4 regions of the Ectothiorhodospira variabilis genome follow, and region 1 is predicted to be linked to each of the others. Evidence: predicted binding sites of a transcription regulator. Region 1 holds the regulator's gene; each other region holds the start of a gene.
What was found. Region 1 encodes FliA, which starts transcription of late flagellar genes. Its sites were predicted from a motif close to GCTAAAGTTNNNNNNNNNNCNGCCGATA; they were not measured.

Region 2: a site for FliA is predicted at 4,219-4,246, ahead of LPW30_RS08265 (methyl-accepting chemotaxis protein). Genes of this name have one in related genera too.
Region 3: a site for FliA is predicted at 2,874-2,901, ahead of LPW30_RS05745 (chemotaxis protein). Genes of this name have one in related genera too.
Region 4: a site for FliA is predicted at 4,919-4,946, ahead of LPW30_RS02785 (methyl-accepting chemotaxis protein). Genes of this name have one in related genera too.

Annotation. Positions count from the first base shown of each region.
Region 1 covers NZ_JAJNAO010000008.1:80,520-86,552, forward strand. Annotated here, with positions in the region: gene LPW30_RS09820 (MinD/ParA family protein) at 1-853, shown strand, start outside; gene LPW30_RS09825 (RNA polymerase sigma factor FliA) at 865-1,587, shown strand; gene LPW30_RS09830 (chemotaxis response regulator CheY) at 1,691-2,071, shown strand; gene LPW30_RS09835 (protein phosphatase CheZ) at 2,081-2,866, shown strand; gene LPW30_RS09840 (chemotaxis protein CheA) at 2,974-5,082, shown strand; gene LPW30_RS09845 (protein-glutamate methylesterase/protein-glutamine glutaminase) at 5,146-6,033, shown strand, end outside.
Region 2 covers NZ_JAJNAO010000006.1:64,694-70,726, forward strand. Annotated here, with positions in the region: gene LPW30_RS08250 (efflux RND transporter permease subunit) at 1-1,243, opposite strand, end outside; gene LPW30_RS08255 (efflux RND transporter periplasmic adaptor subunit) at 1,243-2,430, opposite strand; gene pabB (aminodeoxychorismate synthase component I) at 2,802-4,190, shown strand; gene LPW30_RS08265 (methyl-accepting chemotaxis protein) at 4,305-5,960, shown strand; gene LPW30_RS08270 (GTPase/DUF3482 domain-containing protein) at 5,973-6,033, opposite strand, start outside.
Region 3 covers NZ_JAJNAO010000003.1:195,559-201,591, reverse strand. Annotated here, with positions in the region: gene flgC (flagellar basal body rod protein FlgC) at 1-318, opposite strand, end outside; gene flgB (flagellar basal body rod protein FlgB) at 336-737, opposite strand; gene LPW30_RS05750 (CheR family methyltransferase) at 923-1,759, opposite strand; gene LPW30_RS05745 (chemotaxis protein) at 1,894-2,823, opposite strand; gene flgA (flagellar basal body P-ring formation chaperone FlgA) at 2,987-3,769, shown strand; gene flgM (flagellar biosynthesis anti-sigma factor FlgM) at 3,860-4,171, shown strand; gene LPW30_RS05730 (flagella synthesis protein FlgN) at 4,176-4,658, shown strand; gene LPW30_RS05725 (flagellar brake protein) at 4,779-5,528, shown strand; gene LPW30_RS05720 (hybrid sensor histidine kinase/response regulator) at 5,544-6,033, opposite strand, start outside.
Region 4 covers NZ_JAJNAO010000002.1:44,087-50,119, forward strand. Annotated here, with positions in the region: gene LPW30_RS02760 (thiamine pyrophosphate-dependent enzyme) at 1-1,076, shown strand, start outside; gene LPW30_RS02765 (indolepyruvate oxidoreductase subunit beta) at 1,137-1,643, shown strand; gene LPW30_RS02770 (phenylacetate--CoA ligase family protein) at 1,644-2,978, shown strand; gene LPW30_RS02775 (amino acid-binding protein) at 3,003-3,440, shown strand; gene LPW30_RS02780 (DUF3422 family protein) at 3,451-4,758, shown strand; gene LPW30_RS02785 (methyl-accepting chemotaxis protein) at 5,004-6,033, shown strand, end outside.

The sequences.
Region 1 (6,033 bases):
GCGCCGGGACAAGCCCCGGCCGGTTCGGGTGATTGCCGTTTCCAGCGGCAAGGGGGGGGTGGGCAAGACCAACGTGTCAGTCAACCTGTGTGCCGCGATGGCGCGGGCAGGCAAGCATGTCATGCTCATGGACGCCGACCTGGGTCTGGCGAATGTGGATCTGCTTCTGGGGCTGCAACCCAAGAGGAATCTGTCCCATGTACTGGAAGGGCAGTGCAGCCTGGATGAGGTGGTGGTGGAGGGTCCCAACGGGATGCTGATTGTCCCGGCGGCGTCCGGTATCGCCGATATGGCGGACTTGGGGCGCGCCCAGCATGTGGGCATCATTCATGCCTTCAGCGAACTCACTCACCCCCTGGACGTGTTGGTGGTGGACACCGCGGCAGGTCTGCATGACAGCGTGACCAGTTTCTGCCGAGCAGCCCATGAGGTGTTGGTGGTGGTCTGTGACGAACCCGCCTCCATCACGGATGCCTATGCGCTGATCAAGGTCCTGTGTCGGGATCACGGCGTCATGCGGTTCCGCATCCTGGCCAACATGGTGCGCAACGAGCAGGAAGACGAGGGTCGGAGTCTGTTCCGCAAGCTGGTCGCCGTGTGTGACCGTTTTCTCGACGATGTCACGCTCGACTACGTGGGTTCGATTCCCTACGACGATTATCTTCGCAAGGCCGTGCAACGTCGTCAGTCCGTGGTGGAGGCCTACCCCTCTTCTCCGGCGGCCCGGTCATTCGCGGCCTTGCCCTCGCGCATCGAACAATGGCCCATGCCCCGAGGGGCCCGGGGCGGCATCGAATTTTTTGTGGAACGTCTGATCAATAGCGATCAGAGTGATCTGGAGCCAGCACCATAAGCGGTCTCGCCATGTATGCCAGCCAACAGTTGGATTCCAATAGCCTGGTGGATGAGCATGTCGCCCTCGTCAAGCGTATTGCTTACCACCTGCTGGCGCGCCTGCCGGCCAATGTGCAGGTCGATGATCTGATTCAGTCGGGCATCATCGGCCTGCTGGAGGCTGCCCGTCATTACGACGCGTCCCAGGGTGCCAGTTTCGAAACCTACGCGGGTATCCGTATCCGTGGCGCCATGCTGGATGAGGTGCGTCGCAGTGACTGGACGCCCCGTTCCGTGCATCGTCACTCACGGCAGATCAGTGAGGTGATCCGCCAGATCGAAAACCGGGAAGGGCGGGAGGCCTCCGCGGCCGAGATCGCCGAGGCGCTCGGCGTGGATATGACGACCTATCAGGACATGCTCCGTGATGCGGTCTCTAGCCGGGTGCTGGGTTTCGATGACCTGGGGGATGATGATGCCTCGGCAGAGAATCTGCTGACCTCTGATGGGCCGGATCCGCTGATGGATCTGACACGAACCGATTTCAAGAAGGCGCTGGTGGAAAACATCGGCGAATTGCCGGAACGGGAAAGACTCGTGCTGTCCCTGTATTATGACGAGGAATTGAACCTGCGGGAGATTGGTCAGGTGCTGGGGGTGAGTGAATCCCGAGTCTGTCAACTCCATGGTCAGGCGCTGATGCGGCTCAAGGCGCGCATGGGCGACTGGGTGGGGGATGGCGTTCGGGTCTGAAATATCCCCGAGGTCACTGGATTCTGGGACACGTATCAATTCCGCGCGACGAGCGTGCGGTTCACGATTTGCGCATCACTGGAGGTTTTTTGTGAACAAGAATATGAAGATCCTCATTGTGGATGACTTTTCCACAATGCGTCGCATCATCAAGAACTTGCTGCGGGATCTTGGGTACAACAACACCTCCGAGGCGGATGATGGACACACGGCGTTACCCATGCTGCAAAATGGTAACTACGATTTTCTGGTCACCGACTGGAACATGCCCATCATGCCGGGCATCGACCTGCTTCGGGCAGTGAGGGCAGACCCCCGCATCAAGGATCTGCCAGTGCTCATGGTGACCGCAGAAGCCAAGCGCGAGCAGATCGTTGAGGCGGCTCAGGCGGGCGTGAACGGCTACATCGTCAAGCCGTTCACGGCAGAAACCCTGCGGGAAAAGATCGACAGGATCTTCGAACGCCTCGAGCAAAACGGTTGATCATTGCCCATGGATAAGAGCCAAGACAGCGACAAAGAGGCCCTTTTCAAGAAGGAGCAACTGGAGCGAGCCCGGGAACTGGTTCAGATGATGGAGGCCGGCCAGGAAGACAAGGCGGGCCACCTGATCGAGGAGCTGGGCCGCATGCACGAGAGCATGCTGTTCCAGGAACTGGGCAAACTGACCCGCGACCTGCACGAGGCGCTCAACAGCTTCCGCCTGGATACTCGTCTGTCGGAACTCACTCATCAGGATATTCCTGATGCCAAGGAGCGCCTCAATTACGTGGTGGCCATGACGGAACAGGCTGCTCACCGCACGCTCAACGCGGTGGAGGACAATCTGCCCGTGGCGGAGTCGCTGGCCACTCGCGCCGGGGAACTGGGTGCGGAGTGGACACGCTTTCGCCAACGCGAGATGTCTCTCGAGGAGTTCAGACAGGTGAGCCAGAAATTGAGCGATTTTCTCGCGGACACGGAGCGGGATGCAGACAAGCTGCGCAAGGGTCTGTCCGAAGTGTTGATGGCACAGGACTTTCAGGATCTGACCGGTCAGGTGATTCGCCGGGTCATGACCCTGGTTCAGGATCTGGAAGACAACCTGGTGGGTTTGGTGAGGGTATCGGGACAACGACTGACCAAACCCGAAACCGACCATCGTCCGGCTGATCCCCGCAAGGATGCCGGCCCTGCCAGCGCCGGCACAGGCCCTGCAGTCTCCGGGACCTCCGACAAGGGGGAAGTGGTCAGCGGGCAGGACGATGTGGACGATCTGCTCTCCAGCCTGGGTTTCTGATCGAGTCCAAGGGCCCACCTCCGGGTGTATGCCCATTTCAGATTTCCCCGAGTTGGCCGCCAACCTGGGAGTGAGAAGGGCATCCGCACGACGCGCGAGAACAAGGCATGACTCTGGACACCGACGACGAAATCCTGAACGACTTCCTCATAGAGGCCAGTGAGATCCTGGATGCCCTCGGTGAGCAGTTGGTGCAGTTGGAGCGAACCCCCGACGACAAGGACCTGCTGAACTCCGTCTTCCGCAGTTTCCACACCATCAAGGGAGGCGCCGGGTTCCTCAATCTGGAAAACCTGGTGAAGATTTGTCACCGCGCCGAGGACGTCTTCAACCTGCTGCGCCAGGGGCAGCGTCGTGCCGATAGCAACCTGATGGACATCATCCTTCAGGTGCTGGATGTGCTTAACCGGATGTTCGATGAATTGCGTTCTGGCCAGGAGCCTGAGCCCGCCCCTGACCATCTGCTGGCGGCCCTGGAGCCGCTCACTTACCCCGAGGGGGAAGAACCCGCACACCTGTCCCCCCCTCCCGCAGCGGCGCCTGCCGAGCCTGCCGAACCAACCCCGGCACCTTCCACCCCCATGCCACCGGTGGAAACGGCTGACGGGGATATCACTGACGAAGAGTTCGAGGCGCTCCTGGATGCCATGCAGGAGGGCAAGGACAACAAACAGCCCGGAAATGGCGCCGGCACTTCACCGGTGGCGTCACCCGCAGAGGCGACCCAGCAGGGCGGTGATGAGATCACGGATGCAGAATTCGAGCAATTGCTGGACGAGCTTCAAGGCAAGGGGGCCTCGGCAGGTGGGCAGTCCGCTGCGCCAGCGGCCGGCAGCGGCCAGGATGAACTGATCTCCGAGGACGAATTCGAGAATCTGCTGGATCAGTTGCATGGCAAGGGTCAGGCCCCCCAGCCTCAGAAGCCGACCGGTGGTGAGACCGTCAAGGAAGAGTCCCGGGCAGCCTCGCCGCCGGCTTCCAAGCCGACCTCCACCGGGGAGGCCGCCCCCCCGGAGGCACCCGCGCCCACGCAGGCCAAGGCAGCGCCGGCAGAGACCTCGGTTCGGGTGGATACCAAGCGCCTGGATGACATCATGAACCTGGTGGGTGAACTGGTTCTGGTGCGTAACCGACTGGCCACGCTGCGCTCACGCATGAAGGATGAGCAGGTCTCCAAGGCCGTCACCAATCTGGATGTGGTCACTGCGGATCTGCAGGCCGCAGTCATGAAGACCCGGATGCAGCCCATCAAGAAGGTCTTTGGTCGTTTTCCCAGGGTGGTCCGTGATCTGGCGCGCACCCTCAAGAAAGAGATCAACTTGGAGCTGGAGGGAGAGGATACCGACCTGGACAAGAATCTGGTGGAGGCCCTGGCCGACCCGCTGGTGCACCTGGTGCGCAATGCGGTTGACCATGGTATTGAATCTCCCGAGGAGCGCCAGGCAGCGGGCAAGGCACGTGCGGGCCGAGTGGTGCTCTCCGCCAATCAGGAAGGCGACCACATCCTGCTCACCATCTCCGATGACGGCAAGGGGATGGATCCCGATGTGTTGCGGGGCAAGGCCGTCGAGAAGGGTATGATGGACGAGGACGCGGCCGCGCGACTGACGGATCATGATGCCTTCAACCTGATCTTCCGGGCCGGTTTTTCCACCAAGACGGAGATATCCGACGTCTCGGGCCGCGGCGTGGGCATGGATGTGGTCAAGACGCGCATTGCCCAGCTCAACGGTCGCGTGGAAATCACCTCGGCGCCTGGGCAGGGCAGCACGCTCAGTATTCGTCTTCCTCTGACCCTGGCCATTCTGCCCACCCTGATGGTGGTGCTGGGCAAACAGCGTTTCGCATTGCCGCTGGCCAATGTCAGCGAGATCTTTGATCTGGATCTGTCGCGTACCAACCGGGTGGATGACCAGGAGGTCATCATGGTCCGTAACCGTTCCTTGCCGCTTTACTACCTGCGGCGCTGGCTGGTGTCCGGCGACGCACCCGCCGGGGAAGGCGTGGGGCATGTGGTGGTGGTGTTTGCCGGCAACCAGCGGGTGGGGTTCGTGGTGGACAGCCTCATTGGTCAGGAAGAGGTGGTGATCAAGCCTTTGGGCAATGTCCTGCATGGGGTACCCGGGCTGGCCGGTGCCACCATTACCGGTGATGGGGGCATTGCCCTGATCCTGGATGTGCCCGGCTTGTTGAAAAGTTATGCCCGGCGCCTGTGAACGTCGGGTTCTTCTGTAACATCGTGGCCCGTTGGATGGGCTCATGGATAACGGAGGCGGTGAATGGCGGTTCGCGTTCTGGTGGTGGATGATTCCGGGTTCTTCCGGCGTCGCATCGTGGATATCCTGAATGCGGACCCCTCCCTTGAGGTGGTGGGTACGGCCAGCAATGGCCAGGAAGCCATTGATCAGGTCATTGCGCTCAAGCCCGATGTGGTGACCATGGACATCGAGATGCCCGTGATGGACGGGATCACGGCGGTGCGCCGCATCATGGCGCGTCAGCCCACGGCCATTCTCATGTTCTCATCACTCACCTTCGAGGGGGCCAAGGCCACCCTGGATGCACTGGAAGCGGGTGCCGTCGATTTTCTGCCCAAGCGTTTCGAGGATATCGCCCGGGATCAGCAGGAAGCCCGTGATGTGCTGTGTCGCCGGGTGCGCACCATCGGTCGCCGCGCAGCCGTCAGGTCAGGACGCGACAACGGCTCACGCGCCACGGCGCCCGCCCCCAAGTCAGCCCCTCCGGCCACAGGACGATCGATCGCTCAGCCCTCCGTGGCAACCGCGCCTCGTGCGTCTCGGGGAAGCGGCGACCGGGCGCCCCCGGTTCTGCGGGATTTCAAGGTGGTGTTGATTGGTACATCAACGGGCGGGCCCCTGGCCTTGCAGAAGGTTCTTGCCGCCCTGCCGGCCCATTTCCCACTCCCCTTGTTGCTGGTTCAGCACATGCCCGCCAGTTTCACGCCGGCCTTTGCACAGCGCCTGGATCAGCTGTGCAGTATCCGCGTCAAGGAGGCCGAGGACGGTGACGCGTTGCAGCCTGGCCTTGCCCTGCTGGCTCCCGGGGGACGACAGATGCAGGTGGAGTGTCGCGGCGGGCAGTCGCGGGTGCGTATCACCGAGAGCGCTGTTGATCAGCATTATCGACCTTGCGTGGATGTCACTTTC
Region 2 (6,033 bases), on a different contig from region 1:
CGTCCTCGGTGCGGCGTCGGGCGATGTTTTCGATCACCACGATGGCATTATCCACCATCAGGCCAACCCCCAGGGCCAGACCGCCGAGGGTCATCAGGTTGAGGGTGAAGCCGCCGAAGTAGATCAGGCCGAAGGTGGCGATCACCGAGACCGGGATGGCCGTGGCGGCCACCAGGGTGAAACGCAGATGGCGCAGGAAGAACAGCAGTACCAGAACGGCCAGACTGCCGCCATAGAGGATGGAGCGGCCCACGTTGGCGATGGAGCGTTCAATGAAGCGGGAGCTGTCGATGGCCGCGACGATATCGAGCTGAGGATTCTCCCGGTTGAGGCGCGCGATCTCTGCGCGCACCGCTTCGGCCACCTGCACGGTATTGGCATCGGCCTGCTTGCGCACGGCCAGGCGCACCCCGGGGGTGTCGTTGATGCGGATCAGGCGGGTGATGCGCTGGTGGGTGTCCCGTACCTGAGCCACCTGATGCAGGAAGATGGGAGAGCCCTCCCGGGTGGCGACGACGGTACCGCGGACCTGATCCAGAGTCTCGAACTCCCCGGGAACCTGCAGGCGCAGGTCCATGCGGCCTCGCACGATCTCGCCCGCCGGCACCGTGACATTGGCCTCACGCAGTGCCTGACGGATATCCTCCAGGCCCAGTTGCAGGGATTGCAGCCTGTCCTGATCCACTTCCACCCGGATCTCCCGTTCCAGGCCGCCCCAGACGTCCACGGCCGCCACGCCGGGCACCCGCTCCAGGCGGGTGCGGATACGGTCATCGATGAGTTGGCGCAATTCGATGGGGTCCAGCTCGGCGGCCACGCCGATGAGCATCACCGGCAGGTCCGAACTGTCGAAGCGACGCACCCTGGGTCGGTCGGCCTCCTCGGGAAGGGCATTGACGATACGATCAAGCCGGTCGCGCACCTCGTTGGTGGCGTCGTCCAGGTTGGTGCCCCAGGTAAAGGAGATCCTGACGGTGCTGGAACCCTCGGATGAGGTGGATGTGACTTCCTCCACGCCAGGGACGGCCGAGACGGCTTCCTCCACGGGGCGGGTGATCAGTTGTTCAATTTCCTCCGGGCCGGCATTTTCGTAGGTGGTCATCACCGAAATGGTGGGAAAGGTGATGTCCGGCATCAGATCGATGGGCAGGCGGAAAAGGGACATGAGCCCCAGGGTGACCACGATGGCCGTCACCATGGAGGTGAATATGGGGCGAGGGACGGTAAAGCGAGCGGGATTCATCAGCGCGCGCCCTCGGCACGGGCCTCGCCCTCGTCGGCAATACGCAACCGCACACCGTCACTGAGCAGGTGCTGTCCCAGGGTGACCACCCGACCACTGATCTCGGGTTCGGTGATTTGCACCTTCCCGGCTTCCTCAATGCCGGTGCTCACGGCCACGAACCGGGCAATGGGGCCATTGTCCGCTTCTTCCACCTGGAAGACGCCGCGCTGGCCGTCCCGTTCGAGCACCGCATCAATGGGCACCACGGTCACATCTTCCACAGTGCGGGTGCTGATCCTGGCCTCCACGAACATGCCCGGGCGCAGGCGTTGGTCGAGGTTGGGCACCTGGATTTCCACCCGAGCCTGGCGGGAAGCCTCACGGAACTCGGGAGCGACGCGGATCACCTCACCTTCAAAGGTCTCGCCGGGATGAGCGACGGTGGAAAGCTGGGCCGACTGGCCGGGCGCCAGGCGGGCGTAATCCCGCTCGGTGACAAATACCCGGGCCCGCAGGGGTTGCAGATTCACCAGCGCCAGGATGGGGGTGTTGGCCTGCAGGATGCTGCCCTGATCCACCATGCGGTCGGCCACCAGCCACTGGCCTTCACCGTTATCCAGTTCCGCCTGAATACGGGTGAAGTCCAGACGGATCTGGGCATTGCGCAGGGCCGCCTGGCGCTGGGCGATCTGGGAACGGGCCAGGGTGACACCCGCCTGGCGGGCCTCCACGTCGGTTTCCGCCGATTCCAGTTCGGACTGGGAGGCCACCCGCTGTTCGCGCAGGTCCCGGGTGCGGTCCAGGGCGCGCTGTGCCGAGGTCAGCGCCGCCTGGGCCTCGATCAGGTTGGCATTGGATACCGCCAGTTCGGCACGGGCCTGCTCCAGGTCCTGCTGGAATTCGTCATCGTCCAGTTCTGCCAGCAAATGTCCCGGCTCCACCTGATCGCCAATGTCCACATGCAGGCGCTTCAGACGCCCGGCCACGCGTGTGGCCACTTCCACCCGGTGAGCAGCCACCAGGGAGCCGGTGAAGAACGCACGGTCCGTCAGATCTGCGCGCGTGACGGTATCCACGCTCACGGCCACGGCGCCCTGGCCGGCACCCGGGCCCGGCCCGGTGTCTGAATCGGATCCGGTTCCCCACCAGATGAGCACCGCCACCAGGATCAATACCGGGGCGATCAGGATCGGGAGTCGTTTCATCGGGTCTTGTCCATGGCCGGAAGGGCGGGGTCGTGTGGGCTTGAACGGTGGCTGATTCAGGCCAGGGATGCCACGCCGGGTGGCAGCCGCAAAGGCCTGGATGAGGGGTAAACGCATGACGCTGTCATGCGTTGACAGCGGATTCGCCGACAGGGTAGTTGCGGTGATCTGCCCTGCGGATAGACACCATCGGTGGGCGCGGGTTTCATGCACCGGCCACGCGGGCGGCGTTTGTCATGCAGCGGGCGCAGTATACTCAGTCCAGACCAGCAGATGCCATCCGGCCCGGCCCCCATTGCCACCGGCATCATAGTAGAATCCGCGCTCCCGCTGCCTGTTTCGACGTCATCCACGAGGTTTGTCCCGCCACCATGACCGCCCGTTCCACCGGTTTCCGGCTTGAGCGTCTGCCCTATCCCGGGGATGGGGCGCGGCTGTTTCAGGTGCTGGCGGATCGACCCTGGGCGGTCTTCCTGGACAGCGGCGGCACTGCCGGCCAGCGTGGTCGCTACGATATCCTGGCCGCCGACCCCTTCGTCACAGTGGTCACCCGGGGGGGCGTGACGCGCATCCAGGAACGCAGTGGCGTGCGCGAAAGCGGGGACGATCCGCTGCGCCTGGTGGCGACCTGCCTGGGGCCGCGATTGCCGCCCGTGAATGGCCTGCCCTTTTCAGGGGGCGCGCTGGGTTATTTTGGCTATGACCTGGCACGTCGGTTCGAACGCCTGCCTTCGTTGGCCCAGGACGGCGAGAACCTGCCGGAGATGGCGGTGGGCATTCATGACTGGGCGGTGGTGGTGGACCATCAGGAACAAGTGGCCTGGCTGGTGGGGCGCGGACTGGATCCCCATACGGCCCGGATCTGGCCGGAGTTGCTGCGCATGCTATCCAAGGCCGGCCGGGGGCGGATGCGATCGGGATTCAGGCTGCGTGGCGGTATACAGTCCAATATGTCACGGGAAGACTATCAGGCCCGCTTCGCCAGGGTGCAGGCCTTCATCCGTGACGGAGACTGTTATCAGGTGAACCTGGCGCAACGCTTCAGCGCCCTGGCTCAGGGGGATGCCTGGGGCAGCTACCAGCGCCTCAGGGGCATCAGCCCGGCGCCCTTCGGGGCCTTTCTCAAGTTGCCCGAGGCCAGCATCCTGAGCAACTCACCGGAGCGTTTTCTGGAGGTGCGTGCCGGCGAGGTGAGCACCCGCCCCATCAAGGGGACCCGTCCCCGGGGTGCCAACCGGAGCGCCGATCAGGCGCAACGGGCGCAACTGGTCTCCAGCACCAAGGATCGGGCCGAGAACGTGATGATCGTGGATCTGCTGCGCAACGACCTGGGCAAGACCTGCGCCATTGGCAGCGTGAATGTGCCGGAGCTTTTCAGCGTGGAGAGCTATGCCACGGTGCACCACCTGGTGAGCGCAGTGAGCGGGCGCCTGGCAGCGGGTCGTGATGCGCTGGACCTCTTGCGGGGATGTTTTCCCGGGGGGTCCATCACCGGCGCGCCCAAGCTGCGGGCCATGGAGATCATCGAGACCCTGGAACCGCATCGGCGCGGGGTGTACTGCGGGGCCATCGGCTATGTGGGCTTTGATGGCGACATGGATACCAGCATTGCCATCCGCACCCTGGTGAACAGTCATGGGCAGGTCCGATTCTGGGCCGGCGGGGGCATCACCTCAGGCTCAGATGGCGAGGATGAGTACCAGGAGACCCTGCACAAGGCCAGCGCCATGATGAGCCTGTTGCGCGGGCCGGCAGGGTGATCACGGCGCGGGGGATTAAGGGCGGGGGATTAAGGAATGCCCGCTGGCGGCCGATAAGAAGAATGACCGCTGGCCGATACCGGATGACCCAGGGCTTCAACAAGAGACGTCAACATGCTGAATAATATAACGATCCAGGCAAGGCTGATTCTGTTCGCGGTAGTTGGGCTGACGGTGGTGGGGCTGGTATTCCTGCTGGTGTCCTATCACAGCATGGCCAATACCTCCCGTCAGTTGGTGGATCACAGTCTGCTGGTGAAGGCGGAGGGGGACCTGCGGGCCGCCCGGGTGTATCTGACGCAGTATTACGGCAGCGTTGGGGTTTCCAACGGACGACTGGTGGATGCGGATGGTGAACCGCTGGAAGGGCGTCACGAGATGGCCGATGCCATCAGTCGCGATCTGGGGATCGTGTTCACCATCTTTGCTCGCGACGGCAACCAGTTTCCCCGGGTGATCACCAGCGTGACCCGGCCGGATGGCAGGCGCGCCGTGGGCACACCCTTGGGCCGTGACACGGCCGCCTACGCGTCGGTGATTCAGGGTGAGCGCTACACCGGGGTTTCCGAGATCGTGGGGGTACCCCATCTGACGTCTTACGAACCCCTGTTCAACGAACGCAATCAGGTCATCGGCATCATGGGGCTGGGTATCCCCAAGGAACAGGCCGATTCCATCGTCGCCCGCGGTGTCACCGAGCTGGTTGGCGGGATGCTCATGGCCTTGTTGGTGGTTGTGGTCGTTGGCATCGTGGGGGCGGTGTTCTTCGCCCGCATGATCGTCGGACCCATCCGCGAGGCGGCACATACCCTGCGTGACATCGGCGATGGCGGTGGGGATCTGACGCGGCGACTCGTCGTGAAGGGCAGAAACGAGGTGGCCGACCTGGCAGATGGGTTCAACCGGTTTGCCGACCGGGTGCATGAACTGGTGCGCCAGGTGGGTTCGGCCACGGCCCAGCTTTCCTCGGCGGCAGAACAGCTCTCCACCACGTCGGAGGAGACTCGCGAGCAGGTGAAGCGGCAGCACTCGGAGACGGATCAGGTGGCCACGGCCATGAACGAGATGACGGCGACGGTGCAGGAGGTGGCCCGCAATGCCTCTCATGCGGCCCAGTCAGCCCAGGACACCCAGCAGGAGACCTCCACGGGGAGTCAGGTGGTGAAGGAAACCATTGCCTCCATCGAGGAACTGGCCCATGAAGTGGAGAACGCCTCTGAGGTGATTACCCGCCTGTCCGCCGACAGTGACGAGATCGGCAAGGTGCTGGATGTGATCCGGGGCATTGCCGAGCAGACCAACCTGCTGGCCCTGAATGCCGCCATCGAGGCGGCTCGCGCCGGTGAGCAGGGGCGGGGTTTTGCCGTGGTGGCCGATGAAGTGCGCACACTCGCCAGTCGTACCCAGAGTTCCACCACCGAGATCCAGGACATGATCGAGCGGTTGCAAAGTGGTGCCAGCGGGGCGGTGCGCGTGATGGAACAGGGTCGTACCAAGGCCCAGGATAGTGTATCCAAGGCCGCCAAGGCCGGTCAGTCACTGGACTCCATCAACAACTCCATCGTCAGCATCAACGACATGAATGCGCAGATCGCCAGCGCCGCCGAGGAGCAGTCCGCCGTGGCCGAGGAGATCAACCGCAACATCAGCACCATCTCCCACTCGGTGGATCAGACTTCCAATGGCGCCCAGGAAATCGCTGCCGCCAGCGAACAACTGGCGCGACTGGCAGCGGATTTGCAGAATCGGGTGTCGGGTTATCAGGTGTAGGGTCGAGGGGGGCTACACACGGCTTCCTTCGTCCAGCAACTGCTCGGTTAACGCCTCCAACGCCTGAGCGCGT
Region 3 (6,033 bases), on a different contig from region 1:
CTCATCCACCATGTTCACGTTGGGCATGAATACATACCCATCCTCGTTGGCCTGAGGATGATGGGGTTCATACTTCACCCGCGCAGGCGCATCGCTCTCGACGATGTCCATCACGCGAACGGGCATGGTGGAGTTGTTGCCTGGATTGAGTTGATCCATCACCGTCTGGAACACCGGCTGCTTGGAGCGGTAGGCCCCTTCCTCGGTGGTGCTGGCCACCTGGGCATTGGCCATGTTGCTGGCAATGGTGTTGAGCCTCACGGACTGGGCGCTTAGCGCCGAGCCGGATACATCAAAGACCTTGAACATGTTGCTCATGATTCAATTCCCCCGGCCTACTCGCCGCCCCGGAAGGCGTTGCGCAGACCCGTAAACTTGTCACCCAGAAAATCCAGGCTCGCCTGGTATTGAACAGCGTTCTCGGCAAAGGCTGCCTGCTCCAGCTGCGGATCCACCGTATTGCCATCCAGGGAGGGTTGGTTGGGCACCCGGTACATGGCCTCGCCCATGCCGCCCGCACCGCCCGTTGCATCCAGGTGAGCCGCGTGGGTGCGACGCATGGACAACTGATCCGGTTGGTGCTGTTGCTTGAGCACCTGGCGGAAGTCCAGATCGCGGGCCTTGTAGTTGGGGGTGTCGGCATTGGCGATATTGGATGCAAGCAGCTCCATGCGCCTTGAACGCACCTGTAGCGCTGCATCGTGAATACCCAGGGCGTTATCAAATGAGAGCGGCATGATCTTCGACCTCAAGAAAATCTCTTGTCAGTCGAAATGCAATCCGCGTGCCATACGCGAATTTGGATTCGCTTCAGATACTTGGAGGGAGGGAAAAACCAGAAAGAGAGGGCAATCCGGCAACAACCCGCCGTTGGGAGCCGTTGCGAAGCAAGCAGAGTCGAAAGTTTGACGCTACGGGGAGATCACTTCTTCAGGCGATACACCACACCGGGGTTGCAACGCACCATCTCGAAGGCATCGGAATAATTGGCCATGGACTCCGAGGCCCCCAGAAACAGGTAGCCACCCGGATTGAGGATCTGGGAGATGCGCTTGAGGATGGTCCGCTTGGACTCCAGAGAGAAGTAGATCAGCACGTTACGACAGAAGACGATATCAAACCGACCCATGGTGCTGTAGTTGTCCAGGAGATTGAACTCCCGGTAGCTGACGCGGGCCTTGATGTCCGGCTTCACTTCCCAGCGATCGCCTTTTTGAATGAAGAACCGATTACGACGATCAAGCGACAGCCCCCGGGCCACGGCCAGGGAGTCGTAGCTGGCCTCCTTGGCCTCGCGCAGCACAGCACCGGAGATGTCCGTACCCAGGATCTGCACGTCCCGGAGACTACCGGGCCGCGACTGCAGGTACTCGCTGGTGGCCATGCTGATGGAATAGGGCTCCTGGCCGGAGGAACAGGCGGCGCACCAGATGCGCACCGTGGAGCCCGGGGATTTCTTGGCCAGTTCCGGGTAGATCTGATTCTTCAGGATCTCGAAGGGGAAGACATCACGAAACCAGTAGGTTTCGTTGGTCGTCATGGCCTCGATCACCCGCTCGCGCAAGCCTGAGCGGCCCCCGCGCTTGAGGAGCTTGAGCAATTCACTGACCGAGGAGACCGAGAACTCCTTCATCAACCGGGACAACCGGCTGGTTACCAGATAATGCTTGTTGTCTCCCAGTACAAGTCCGCAGGACCGCTCAAGAAAGATCTTGAAGTCCTCGTAATCCTGGGGTTCGATCGGGCCTGATGACAAGATTCTGGTGCTTCCCGGTTAATGGATTTTGCCTGCCTCCGGCCATGAACCGGAACGCGCATTATACCCGCAAAACAAGCCCACAGGCGGCAACGGGTTGCCGCCTGTGGCATTCCCCTGCCCTGCCCCCCCCCCCGTTATTGACCGACCTCTTCGGGCTGCAGGTGGCTGAGCACCGCCTCGGCCAGTTCGTCCGGGCTGAACTTGGGCAGAAATCGATTGGCCCCCGCCTGACGCACCATGGCCTCGTTGAAGGTACCACTCAGGGAGGAATGTAACAGGACGTACAGTCCCGACAACTCCGGCAGCTGACGGATCTCCGAAGATAAGGTGTACCCGTCCATGACGGGCATCTCGATATCCGAGATCACCATGCCGATCTGCTCATCGATGGGGCCCTCCCGTGCCATGTCCTTGAGCTTGTTGAGGGCCTGCTGACCGTCATTGGCCACAATGGCCTCGACACCGATCTGGGTAAGGGCGCGCACGATCTGCTTGCGGGCTACCGAAGAATCGTCGGCCACCAGGGCACGGCGCACCCGCCCACCCTCGCGGATGTTACGGGACAGGGCTTCGTCCACATCCCTGGAAGGACCAGTGACCATCTCCAGGACCTTTTCCACGTCGATGATTTCCACCAGGCGGTCTTCCACCTGGGTGACAGCCGTCAAAAAGCTGTCCTTGTGCGTGCCCCGCGGCGGCGGCCGGATCTGATCCCAGTTGAGATTGATGATGCGATCCACCGAGGCCACCAGCAGGCCCTGTACCGAGCGGTTGAACTCGGTGAGGATGACAAAGGCCTTCTGCTCGTGTTCCGGCGCTGCCATGCCGATGGCGTTGGCCAGGTCCACCACCGAGACGGTCTGCCCTCGCAGGGTGGCCACGCCGCGCACCACCGAATGGGCGCTGGGCATGCGATTGAGGGGTGGGCAGGCGATCACCTCACGCACCTTGAAGACGTTGATGGCAAACATCTGTCGCGTACCCAGGGAGAACAGCAACAACTCAAGGCGGTTCTGCCCCACCATCTGGGTACGCCGATTGACACCATCCATCAAGTCGCTCATGGGCCCCTCCTGCGGAACACCCGGGGATAAACATGGCCAGTCGACCGGGTTATCGGCGGTCTGGGGCAATCCTTGATACCTGATCTGGCACCGGGATTGCATCCTCTTGACACCAATAGCCCCCGGCGCCGGAATCCCGGCAACGATTGCGCGGATCACGATTATGAACCAACTCATACATATCTGTCTCATACCCCGGGCTCATGGCCCCCGCTCCGTTCATGGACGCCGTGGGTGGAGAGGGTCAGTCCTGTCGTGCCTGGCCCTGTGCGCACTGGCACTGCCGCCCACAGCCCTGAGCTCGGAGGTTGAACCGCACGGCAACATTCTCAAGGCAGCCCGGGAGTTTCTCACCGAGCAGGCACGACAGCATCATGGCGACGCCCTTGAGGTGCGCGTAGTCCCGGGACGACTTGACCCGCGACTCCGGCTGCGGGCCTGCGGCGCCCCTCTGGAAGCCCAACTTCCGCCCGGGGGGCGCATGGTGGGCAACACCACCGTGGGCGTGCGCTGCCCCGGCCCCGCGCCCTGGAGCCTGTATGTACCGATGCAGATCAACCTGCGTGGCGAGGTCGTGGTTCTTGACCGTTCCCTGCCCCGCGGCACTGTACTATCCTCCAATGATATAAGACTGGAGCATCGGGAACTCAACAGCCTGCACAGCGGCTACCTGGTGGACCCGGAAGGCGCCCAGAACATGGTGCTACGACGCGCCCTGAGCGGTGGTACGGTGCTTACACCCCACATGGTGGAGCCGCAACGCCTTGTGCATCGGGGTGAGCGCGTCACCCTGATCTCGGAAAATTCGGTGGTCTCTGTACGCATGGCCGGTGAGGCCATGGCAGACGGCTCCTACGGAGACCGGGTGCGAGTCCGCAACCTGTCATCCAAACGCATCGTCGAGGGCCGGGTACTTTCTGCCGGGGTGGTGGGTGTTAATATGTGACACCCGACACATAATACGGGTTAAAGAATTCCCAGGATGAGCCGATAAAAGGACCATGAGAGGCGATGTCTGTATGTGCGAGGAATGGATATGTCCATCGAAATCAAGAATCTAAGCCAGCCGCAGGCGCGGGGTGCCGGTGACAGCCGCGGCACGTCCGAAAGTGCCCGTGGCGGCAAGGGGAGCGGTCAAGCTCCGAGCCCGGCCGATAACACGGCCGACAAGATCACCCTCACCGGGGCCGCAAAACGCCTCAGTGACCTGGAGCAGACTGCGGCTTCCCAGCCGCAGGTGGATGAGCAGCGCGTGGCTGAGCTGCGCCAGGCCATCCAGGATGGAAGCTACCAGGTGAATGCGCAGGCCGTGGCAGAAGGGCTCATGAAGTCGGAAACCCTGTTCTGATCCCATGAACCACACCCCCTTCCCCGAGCACCTGGACCAGATACTCAGTCAGTCCGTGCGTGAGGCCACCAGCCTGGAATCGGCCTTGCAGCGCGAGGGCGCGGCCCTGGCGTCTCGTGACCTGGACGAACTGAATGCGGCCGTGGCTGACAAACAAAGCCGCGTACAGGCACTGGAAGCGCTGACGCGTCAACAAACGGAACTGCTGCAGCGGGAAGGCTATGAAACCAATGCCCACGGCATGGACTGTGTGCTGCGCGACTGGGACGAAGAGGGCGTGCTACGCCCCGTCTGGGATCGCCTGGTGGAAGTCATGTCCCATTGCCATCGCCTGAATCAAGTGAATGGCGGTGTGGTGGAAACCAGCCGACGCCGTGTGGACCAGGCACTGCACATCCTGCGCGGTGAAGAATCCCGCACCGAACTCTACGACACCCGCGGTCGCGCCTTCTCGGCAAGCTCATCCCGCCCGATCACCAAAGCCTGACCTCGCGCATCACTCGGCGGCGATTCCCGACCGCCATGTATCCCACACTGTGCTAACCTTATATTGACGGGTTTAGTCAGACCCGCAGGCACACCTACCCGCGTGGGAGGAACAAGCGCCATGGCACAGATGCAGACACTGGCCCGTGAAGCACCGGCCGGAGAAGTGGGGCAGCCGATGATGACCGCCGACGATATCCTGGCACAATTGAGGGATCTGGAAGCGCGCCATGCGCCGCTCAGTGTGCGACTGGGCAATGAACAGGACTTCTTCAACAGCCGATTGCTGCGCATGGATCCTTCCCACGGATGGTTGTTCCTGGAGGAACTCAAGCCCTACCAGGGGCACCTGCGGGTCGCACCTGGACAGCCCATGCATGTATACGCCGTCTTCGGTGACATGGGCGCCCATTTCTGCACCGAGGTGCTGCACACCGGCGAGCATGATGGCGTGGCCTTCTACGTTCTGGGGCTTCCGGAGGAAATGGACTCGGAACAAAAACGCACCCACTTCCGAACCCCCGTGGAACATTCCCTGGGCGCCAAGGTGACGCTCACCAATCGTGACGGGCGCCAGTTCAGCGGTCGACTGGTGGACGTGTCCCTGGGTGGGCTGAGCGCCCATTTCGACCTGGACACCCCCATCAACGCCCGGGAACTACTTGACGTCAAGGGCCTGCAACTCCCCGGCATCCCCCCCATAGATTGCGGGCTTCAGGTACGGTTCGCCAGGGACGAGAAGGACAAGGGACGGAGACTGGTGGGGGGGCGATTCTTCGACCTGACCCCGGAGGACGAGCGCCACCTGCTGCGAACCCTGCTGGTACTGGAGCGGGAGGAAACGCACCATCATCGCAGGCATGACGACTGAAAACCTCTGCGGATCTCAGACCTCCGTGAGATCCGCCTTGCGGGCCTTCAGGAACGATTCCACAACCCGCATGAAAAGCGCCATATCCAGGGGCTTGGTGAGGTACTGATCAAACCCGGCCTCGCGGCCTCGCTCCATATCCCTTTCGGTGGCGTTGGCGGTCAGGGCGATCAGCGGAATATCAGTGGTCTCCGGCTCCTGCCGCAGCCGCTGCAGCACATCATAGCCATTCATCCCCGGCATGTTGATATCCAGGATGATCAGATCCGGCCGGTGGGCCCTGGCCAATTCCAGACCCAGACCACCCGAAGGGGCATTGAGCACCTGCACCCCCACCCGCTGTCGCAGCACATGCTCCACCAATCGCAGATTGGCAGGGTTATCGTCCACGTGCAGCACCGTGAAGTGACGATCCTGACCGGTGGCAGCGACGGGGGCTGACGAGTGCAACGGGTCGACCTCATCCCCGCTCTCCTGAGCCGCAGGCTCACCGGCCTTGAGCTCG
Region 4 (6,033 bases), on a different contig from region 1:
CCGGCTATGAACGCGACATCCCCGGCCGGGTGATGATCCCCGCCTATGCCCGGCCCGCGCACCACAAGGTGCGCGCCAAGATGGAAGAGATCGCCCAGTGGAACGAGCAGAGTGATCTCAACCGGATCTACCCGGGTGACCGCTCCCTGGGCATCATCGCCTCGGGCGTGGCCGTGATGCATGCCCGCGAGGCGGCCCCCGAGGCCACCATGCTGGCCCTGGGACTCACCTGGCCGCTGCCCATGCAGCGCATCAAGGAGTTCGTTGCCAGCGTGGATCGCTGCGTGATCATCGAGGAGGGCGACCACCTGCTGTACGAGGCCCTGAAGGTGGAAGGGCTTGACGTGGAAGGCAAGCCGGAGATGTACCGCTTCAGTGAGCTGAACGTGCCCCGGGTGCGCCGCATCCTCTCCGGCGACACCACCCCCGAGGCCAAACCACCGCGGGGCAAGCCGCCTGAGCTGTGCAAGGGCTGCTCCCACCGGGAGGTCTTCGAGGCCCTGAGCCGTATGGACTGCATCGTCGCCGGCGACATCGGCTGTTACACCCTGGGCGTGCTGCCCCCCTTCGAGGCCATGGACACCTGCGTGTGCATGGGCGCCGCCATCGGCGTGGGTCTGGGATTGCGCCACACCCTGCCCGATGACCAGGCCCGGCGCGTGGTCAGCGTGATCGGCGATTCCACCTTCGTCCATTCCGGCCTGACGGGTATCGCCGAGATGGTGTACAACCCGCCGCCGACGGGGCATGTGGTGCTCATCGTCGACAACAGCACCACCGCCATGACCGGCCGCCAGGAGCATCCCGGCACCGGGCGCAGCCTGAACCACGAACCCGCCAACAAGATGGATTTCGCCGCCGTCTGCCGCGCCATGGGCGTGAAGAACGTGGAAGTGGTGGATCCTCAAAAACCGGATGAGGACTTCGAGGGCCGCCTGCGGGCCATGATGGAAAAGGACGAGCTCTCCGTCATGATCGCCGAGCGCCCCTGCATCCTGGCGGCGCCGCTGATCCGCAAGTTCGAGAAGGCCCAGGAGGAGAAGCAGGCCCAGTGCGCCGCCGCCATGACGGACTGATCCGTCGCGACGCATCCCGGCTTTCTTCCATACTTACCCAAAGAATTCAGAGGATCAGCAATGGCTGTCACCAATATCGTACTTGCCGGCCTGGGGGGCCAGGGCGTGGTCAAGGCATCGGATCTGCTCTCCACCACCGCCTTCAATGCCGGTTTCGAGGTCAAGAAGAGCGAAGTGCATGGCATGAGTCAGCGGGGTGGCTCGGTCACCAGCGACGTGCGTTTCGGGGAGAAGGTACTGAGCCCCATGGTGCCCATGGGCGAGGCGGACTTCCTGCTGGTGTTCGAGTCCAGCCAGGTGGACATCAACCGGGGCTGGCTCAAGCCCGGTGGCGTGCTCATCGCCCCCGAGGCCATTCCCGAGGGCGCCCTGCGCAACCGCAAGAGCCTGAACGTGGCCATCCTGGGGGCCCTGTCGGTGATGCTGGACTTCGATGAGGACCAGTGGATCCGCTCCATCCATACCTGTCTTGCCGAAAAACTGCACACGGTCAACGAGCAGGCCTTTGCCCTCGGGCGTGAAGTGGGACAAAAGATGGGCCGCGCGAAAGAGACCGAGGGGGTTTAAATGCTCAAAGAACGCTGGAACGATGTGGAAGGTGGCTTCCATCCGGCCAGTGCGCCGGATTTTCTGCCCGAGGACAAACTGCGCGAGGTGCAGCTCAGACGCCTGCGGGCCGTGGTGAAGCGCGCCTACGACAACGTGGAGCTGATCCGCACGCGGATGCAGGAAAAGGACATGGCGCCCGAGGACATCAAGCAGTTGTCCGATGTCGCCCACCTGCCCTTCACCACCAAGCTGGATCTGCGCGACACCTACCCTTTTGGTCTGTTTGCCAGCCCCATGAGCGACATCGTGCGCCTGCACGCTTCCTCCGGCACCACCGGCAAGCCCATCGTGGTGGCCTACACCCGGGAGGACCTGGAGGTCTGGGCCGAGGTGATGACCCGTACCTTCGCCTCCTGCGGTCTGCACCGGGGCGATGTGGTACAAAACGCCTTCGGCTATGGCCTGTTCACCGGTGGCCTGGGTGCCCACTACGGGGCCGAGTCCCTGGGGGCCACGGTGATTCCGGTCTCCGGCGGTAACACCGAACGCCAGCTGATGGTGATGAAGGACTTCTCCGTCACCGCCATGTGCGCCACGCCCAGCTATTTCACCCACATCATCGAACGTGCCCACGACATGGGCATGGACATGCGCGACCTGCCGCTGCACACCGGCATCTTCGGGGCCGAGCCCTGGAGCGATGCCATGCGCACCCATATCGAGGAAGGTGCCGGCATCAAGGCCTACGACATCTATGGCCTGTCCGAGATCATCGGCCCCGGCGTGGCCAGTGAATGCTCGGAGCAGAACGGCCTGCATGTTTTCGAGGATCATTTCTATCCCGAGATCATCGACCCGGAAACCGGCGAGCCGCTGCCCGATGGCGAGGAAGGGGAACTGGTGCTCACCACCCTGAGCAAGCAGGCCATGCCCATCATCCGCTACCGCACCCGGGATATCACCCGCATCATCCCCGAGACCTGCCCCTGCGGACGCACCACGCGGCGCTTCCGCCGCGTGGGTCGGCGCTCCGACGACATGTTCATCATCCGCGGCGTCAACGTCTTCCCTTCCCAGGTGGAGGCCGCGCTGCTGCAGGTGGAAGGCACCCTGCCCCACTACCAGATCATCCTCACCCGCGAAAACGGGCTGGATCAGATGGCCGTGGAGGTGGAAGTCACGCCGGAGGTGTTCAGCGACAAGGTCCGGGCCCTGGAGGATGTGCGGGCCGCCCTGGCCAAGGCCATCGAGCACATCGTGGGCATCCGTGTCGGCCTGCGCCTGGTGGAACCGCGCACCATTGCCCGCAGCGAGGGCAAGGCCAAGCGGGTGATCGACAACCGTTCGCTGTAAGTCGTCACAGGAGCATCACATCCCATGAAGCTGCAACAGCTTTCCGTCTTTCTGGAAAATCGCCCGGGACACCTGGCCGAACCCCTGGAACTGCTGTCCCGACAGGGCATCAACCTGCTCAATCTCTCGCTGGCCGACACCGCCGAGTTCGGGATCCTGCGCATCATCGTGCGCGACTGGCAGAAGGCCGAACAGGTCCTCAAGGAGGCCGGCTGGGTGGTCAAGCTCACCGAGGTGGTGGCCGTGGACGTGGAAGATCGTCCCGGCGGTCTCGCCGAAGTGCTGCAGGTGGCCGGACGGGCGGACCTCAAGATCGAATACATGTACGCCTTCCCGCTGCGCCGTAATGACCGCGCTGCCTTGATCTTCCGGTTCGAACAGCCGGATCGAGCCATCGCGCAATTGAAGGGTGCCGGCATTCATCTCATCGAGGCGGAAGAACTCTTCGCCGCCGTGGAATGAACCCAGCCCCATGAAACTGCCCTTCAAGGAACATGCGCTGCGCCGTGCCCTCAACGGTGAGTTGCACGCCCGTACCTTCGAGCCCACCCAGGCGCCGGCACGGGTGTCGCACCTGGCGTTTTTGTGCGGCGAACGGGGCAGCGGCATCAACACCCGCCACCTGCACCGTCTGCTGGAGCACTTCGGTGCACCCATTCCGGAGCAGGTGGGGCAGTACCATGTGGCGAATCTCGGGGATATCCGGCTGCATTGGGAACGGCACACGGAGTTTGTCACCTATACCTTCACTCACTGCGGCCCATTCACACACCCATTCGACCATCCGGTCATCGAGCGCCTGCCGAGCAACTGGCTGGAGAACTCCCCCGGTGAGTTGATTGCCGCCGTCACACTGGCCATGGATTCCGCCGACATGCCCGAGCGCAGCCTGGATGAAATCTCCGGGTTGTTTGGTGGCAATATCCTCATCGGTTCCGAGGTGGTGGGTGGCAAGGGCCGGGCCTGGTCGGACCTGCGTATCCATTCGGATGGCTTTGCCCGGATCCTGCTGCGCAACGATAACCTCACCGATGCCCAGGCCGGGCGGCTGATCAAGCGCATCCTGGAAGTGAACGCCTATCGGGCCATGTCACTCATGGGACTGCCCATGGCCCGCAAGGCCAGCCGTTCCCTGGGCACCGCCGACCGCCGCCTGGCCGAACTGGCGGCCCGCATGACCGAACAGAACAGCCACAACTCCGGCGAAACCCAGGGGGAACTGTTGGCGGACCTCACCCACCTGGCCTCCCAGATCGAGGCCGTGGCCGCCCAGACCACCTACCGTTTCGAGGCCTCCCGGGCCTATTACCGGGTGGTGCAGCAGCGTCTTCAACAATTGCGTCAGCAGCGCATCGAGGGGCTGCAGACCTTCACGGAATTTCTCGAGGCCCGACTGGCACCGGCCGTAGCCACCTGCGAGTCTGTGGGTGACCGGCAACGGGGGCTGGCCGAGCGGGCAGCGCGCTTGACCGCCCTGCTGCGGGCCCGTGTGGAGGTGAGCCTGCAGGCCCAGAACCGCAACCTCCTGGAATCCATGGACCGTCGTGCCAGCCTGCAACTGCGGCTGCAGGACACCGTGGAGGGGCTGTCCGTGATTGCCATCAGCTACTATGGCGTGGGCCTGGTGGGTTATGCCCTCAAGGGTCTGGAGAGTCAGGGCGTGCCCATCAGCCCGGCCCTGGGGATGGGTCTGGCCACCCCGCTGGTGGTCTTCAGCGCCTGGATGTTCCTGCAGCGGGTGAAGCGACGCATCCTCGGAGACGAAAAGAGCGAACACTGAAACGCGGTTGCCGGGATAAACGTCCCGGTGGAAGGTTGACCCCCATCAACGGCGTCCACCTGGCGCACGTGGCATCATACTCGCGAAGCACGGCCCACCATGCGCGAAGGGAACCCCTTATCGGCCCAAACAGCCGGCGCATCCATCAGGGATGGATGACGATCAAGTTGCGGCTGTCACTGCCGATATACTGAGCCGGACACGAAAAATCCTGCCAAGGGTCTGGCAGCCAACGGGGAATCGCAATGCGACGCATTTCTGACCTACCGATATGGGTCCGCCTGGTAGGTGCCATGGGACTGATACTCCTGCCCGCCTGGGCCGGCATGATCCTGTGGGCCATCCACGAGCAACGCAGTACCGCCATCGAGCAGGCAGAAGGCTTCTCGTCCACCATTCACGAGATGACCATGGCAGGCCTGACCACCATGATGATCACCGGCACCACCCATCGGCGGGAGGAATTCCTCGAGCAGATCGTCGAACTCCAGAGCGTCACCGACCTTCGCGTCCTGCGCGGCGAACCGGTCTCCAGGCAGTATGGGGAGGGCACGGAACACGAACGTCCGCAGGACGCGGTGGAGCGGCGCGTACTCGAGACCGGCGAGCCCCATATCCGGCTTGCGGAAGACCGCAGTACCCTGAGGGCCGTCCTGCCGGTTTACAACGAACGTGAATACCTGGGCAAGAACTGCACCTCCTGCCATGCGCTGGCCGCCGAGGGAGACGTGCTTGGTGCCACGAGCATGCAGATCCGCCTGGATGATGTGAACACGGCCGTACAACGTTTTGGCTGGAGCATCACCCTGCTGGCCATCCTGGTGAGCATCCCGGTGCTGGTATTCCTGTTCCTGTTCGTGCGCCGTTTCGTCACGCGCCCCCTCAACGACATGACCCGGGGGCTCAAGGGTATCGCTGAAGGAGATGGTGATCTCTCCCATCGCCTGCAGGTCAAGGGCAACGATGAGATTGGTGAAGCCTCCCAGGCCTTCAACGCCATGATGGACAACTTCCGCGACCTGATCAGCCGGGTGCTGGACTCCACCGCTCATCTGGCCCGGGCCGCTTCGGACCTGGCCGCCATCACCGAGCGCACCGATGCCGGTGTGAGCCGGCAGCGCTCGGAGGTGGACCAGTTGGCCACCGCAATGAACGAGATGAATGCAACGGCCCAGGAGGTGGCCCGCAGTGCCCAGCAGGGGGCCGATGCCACCCGTGACGCCCATGGCGCAGCCATGGGGGGCAAGGACGTGGTGGCCGGCACCATGGATCGCA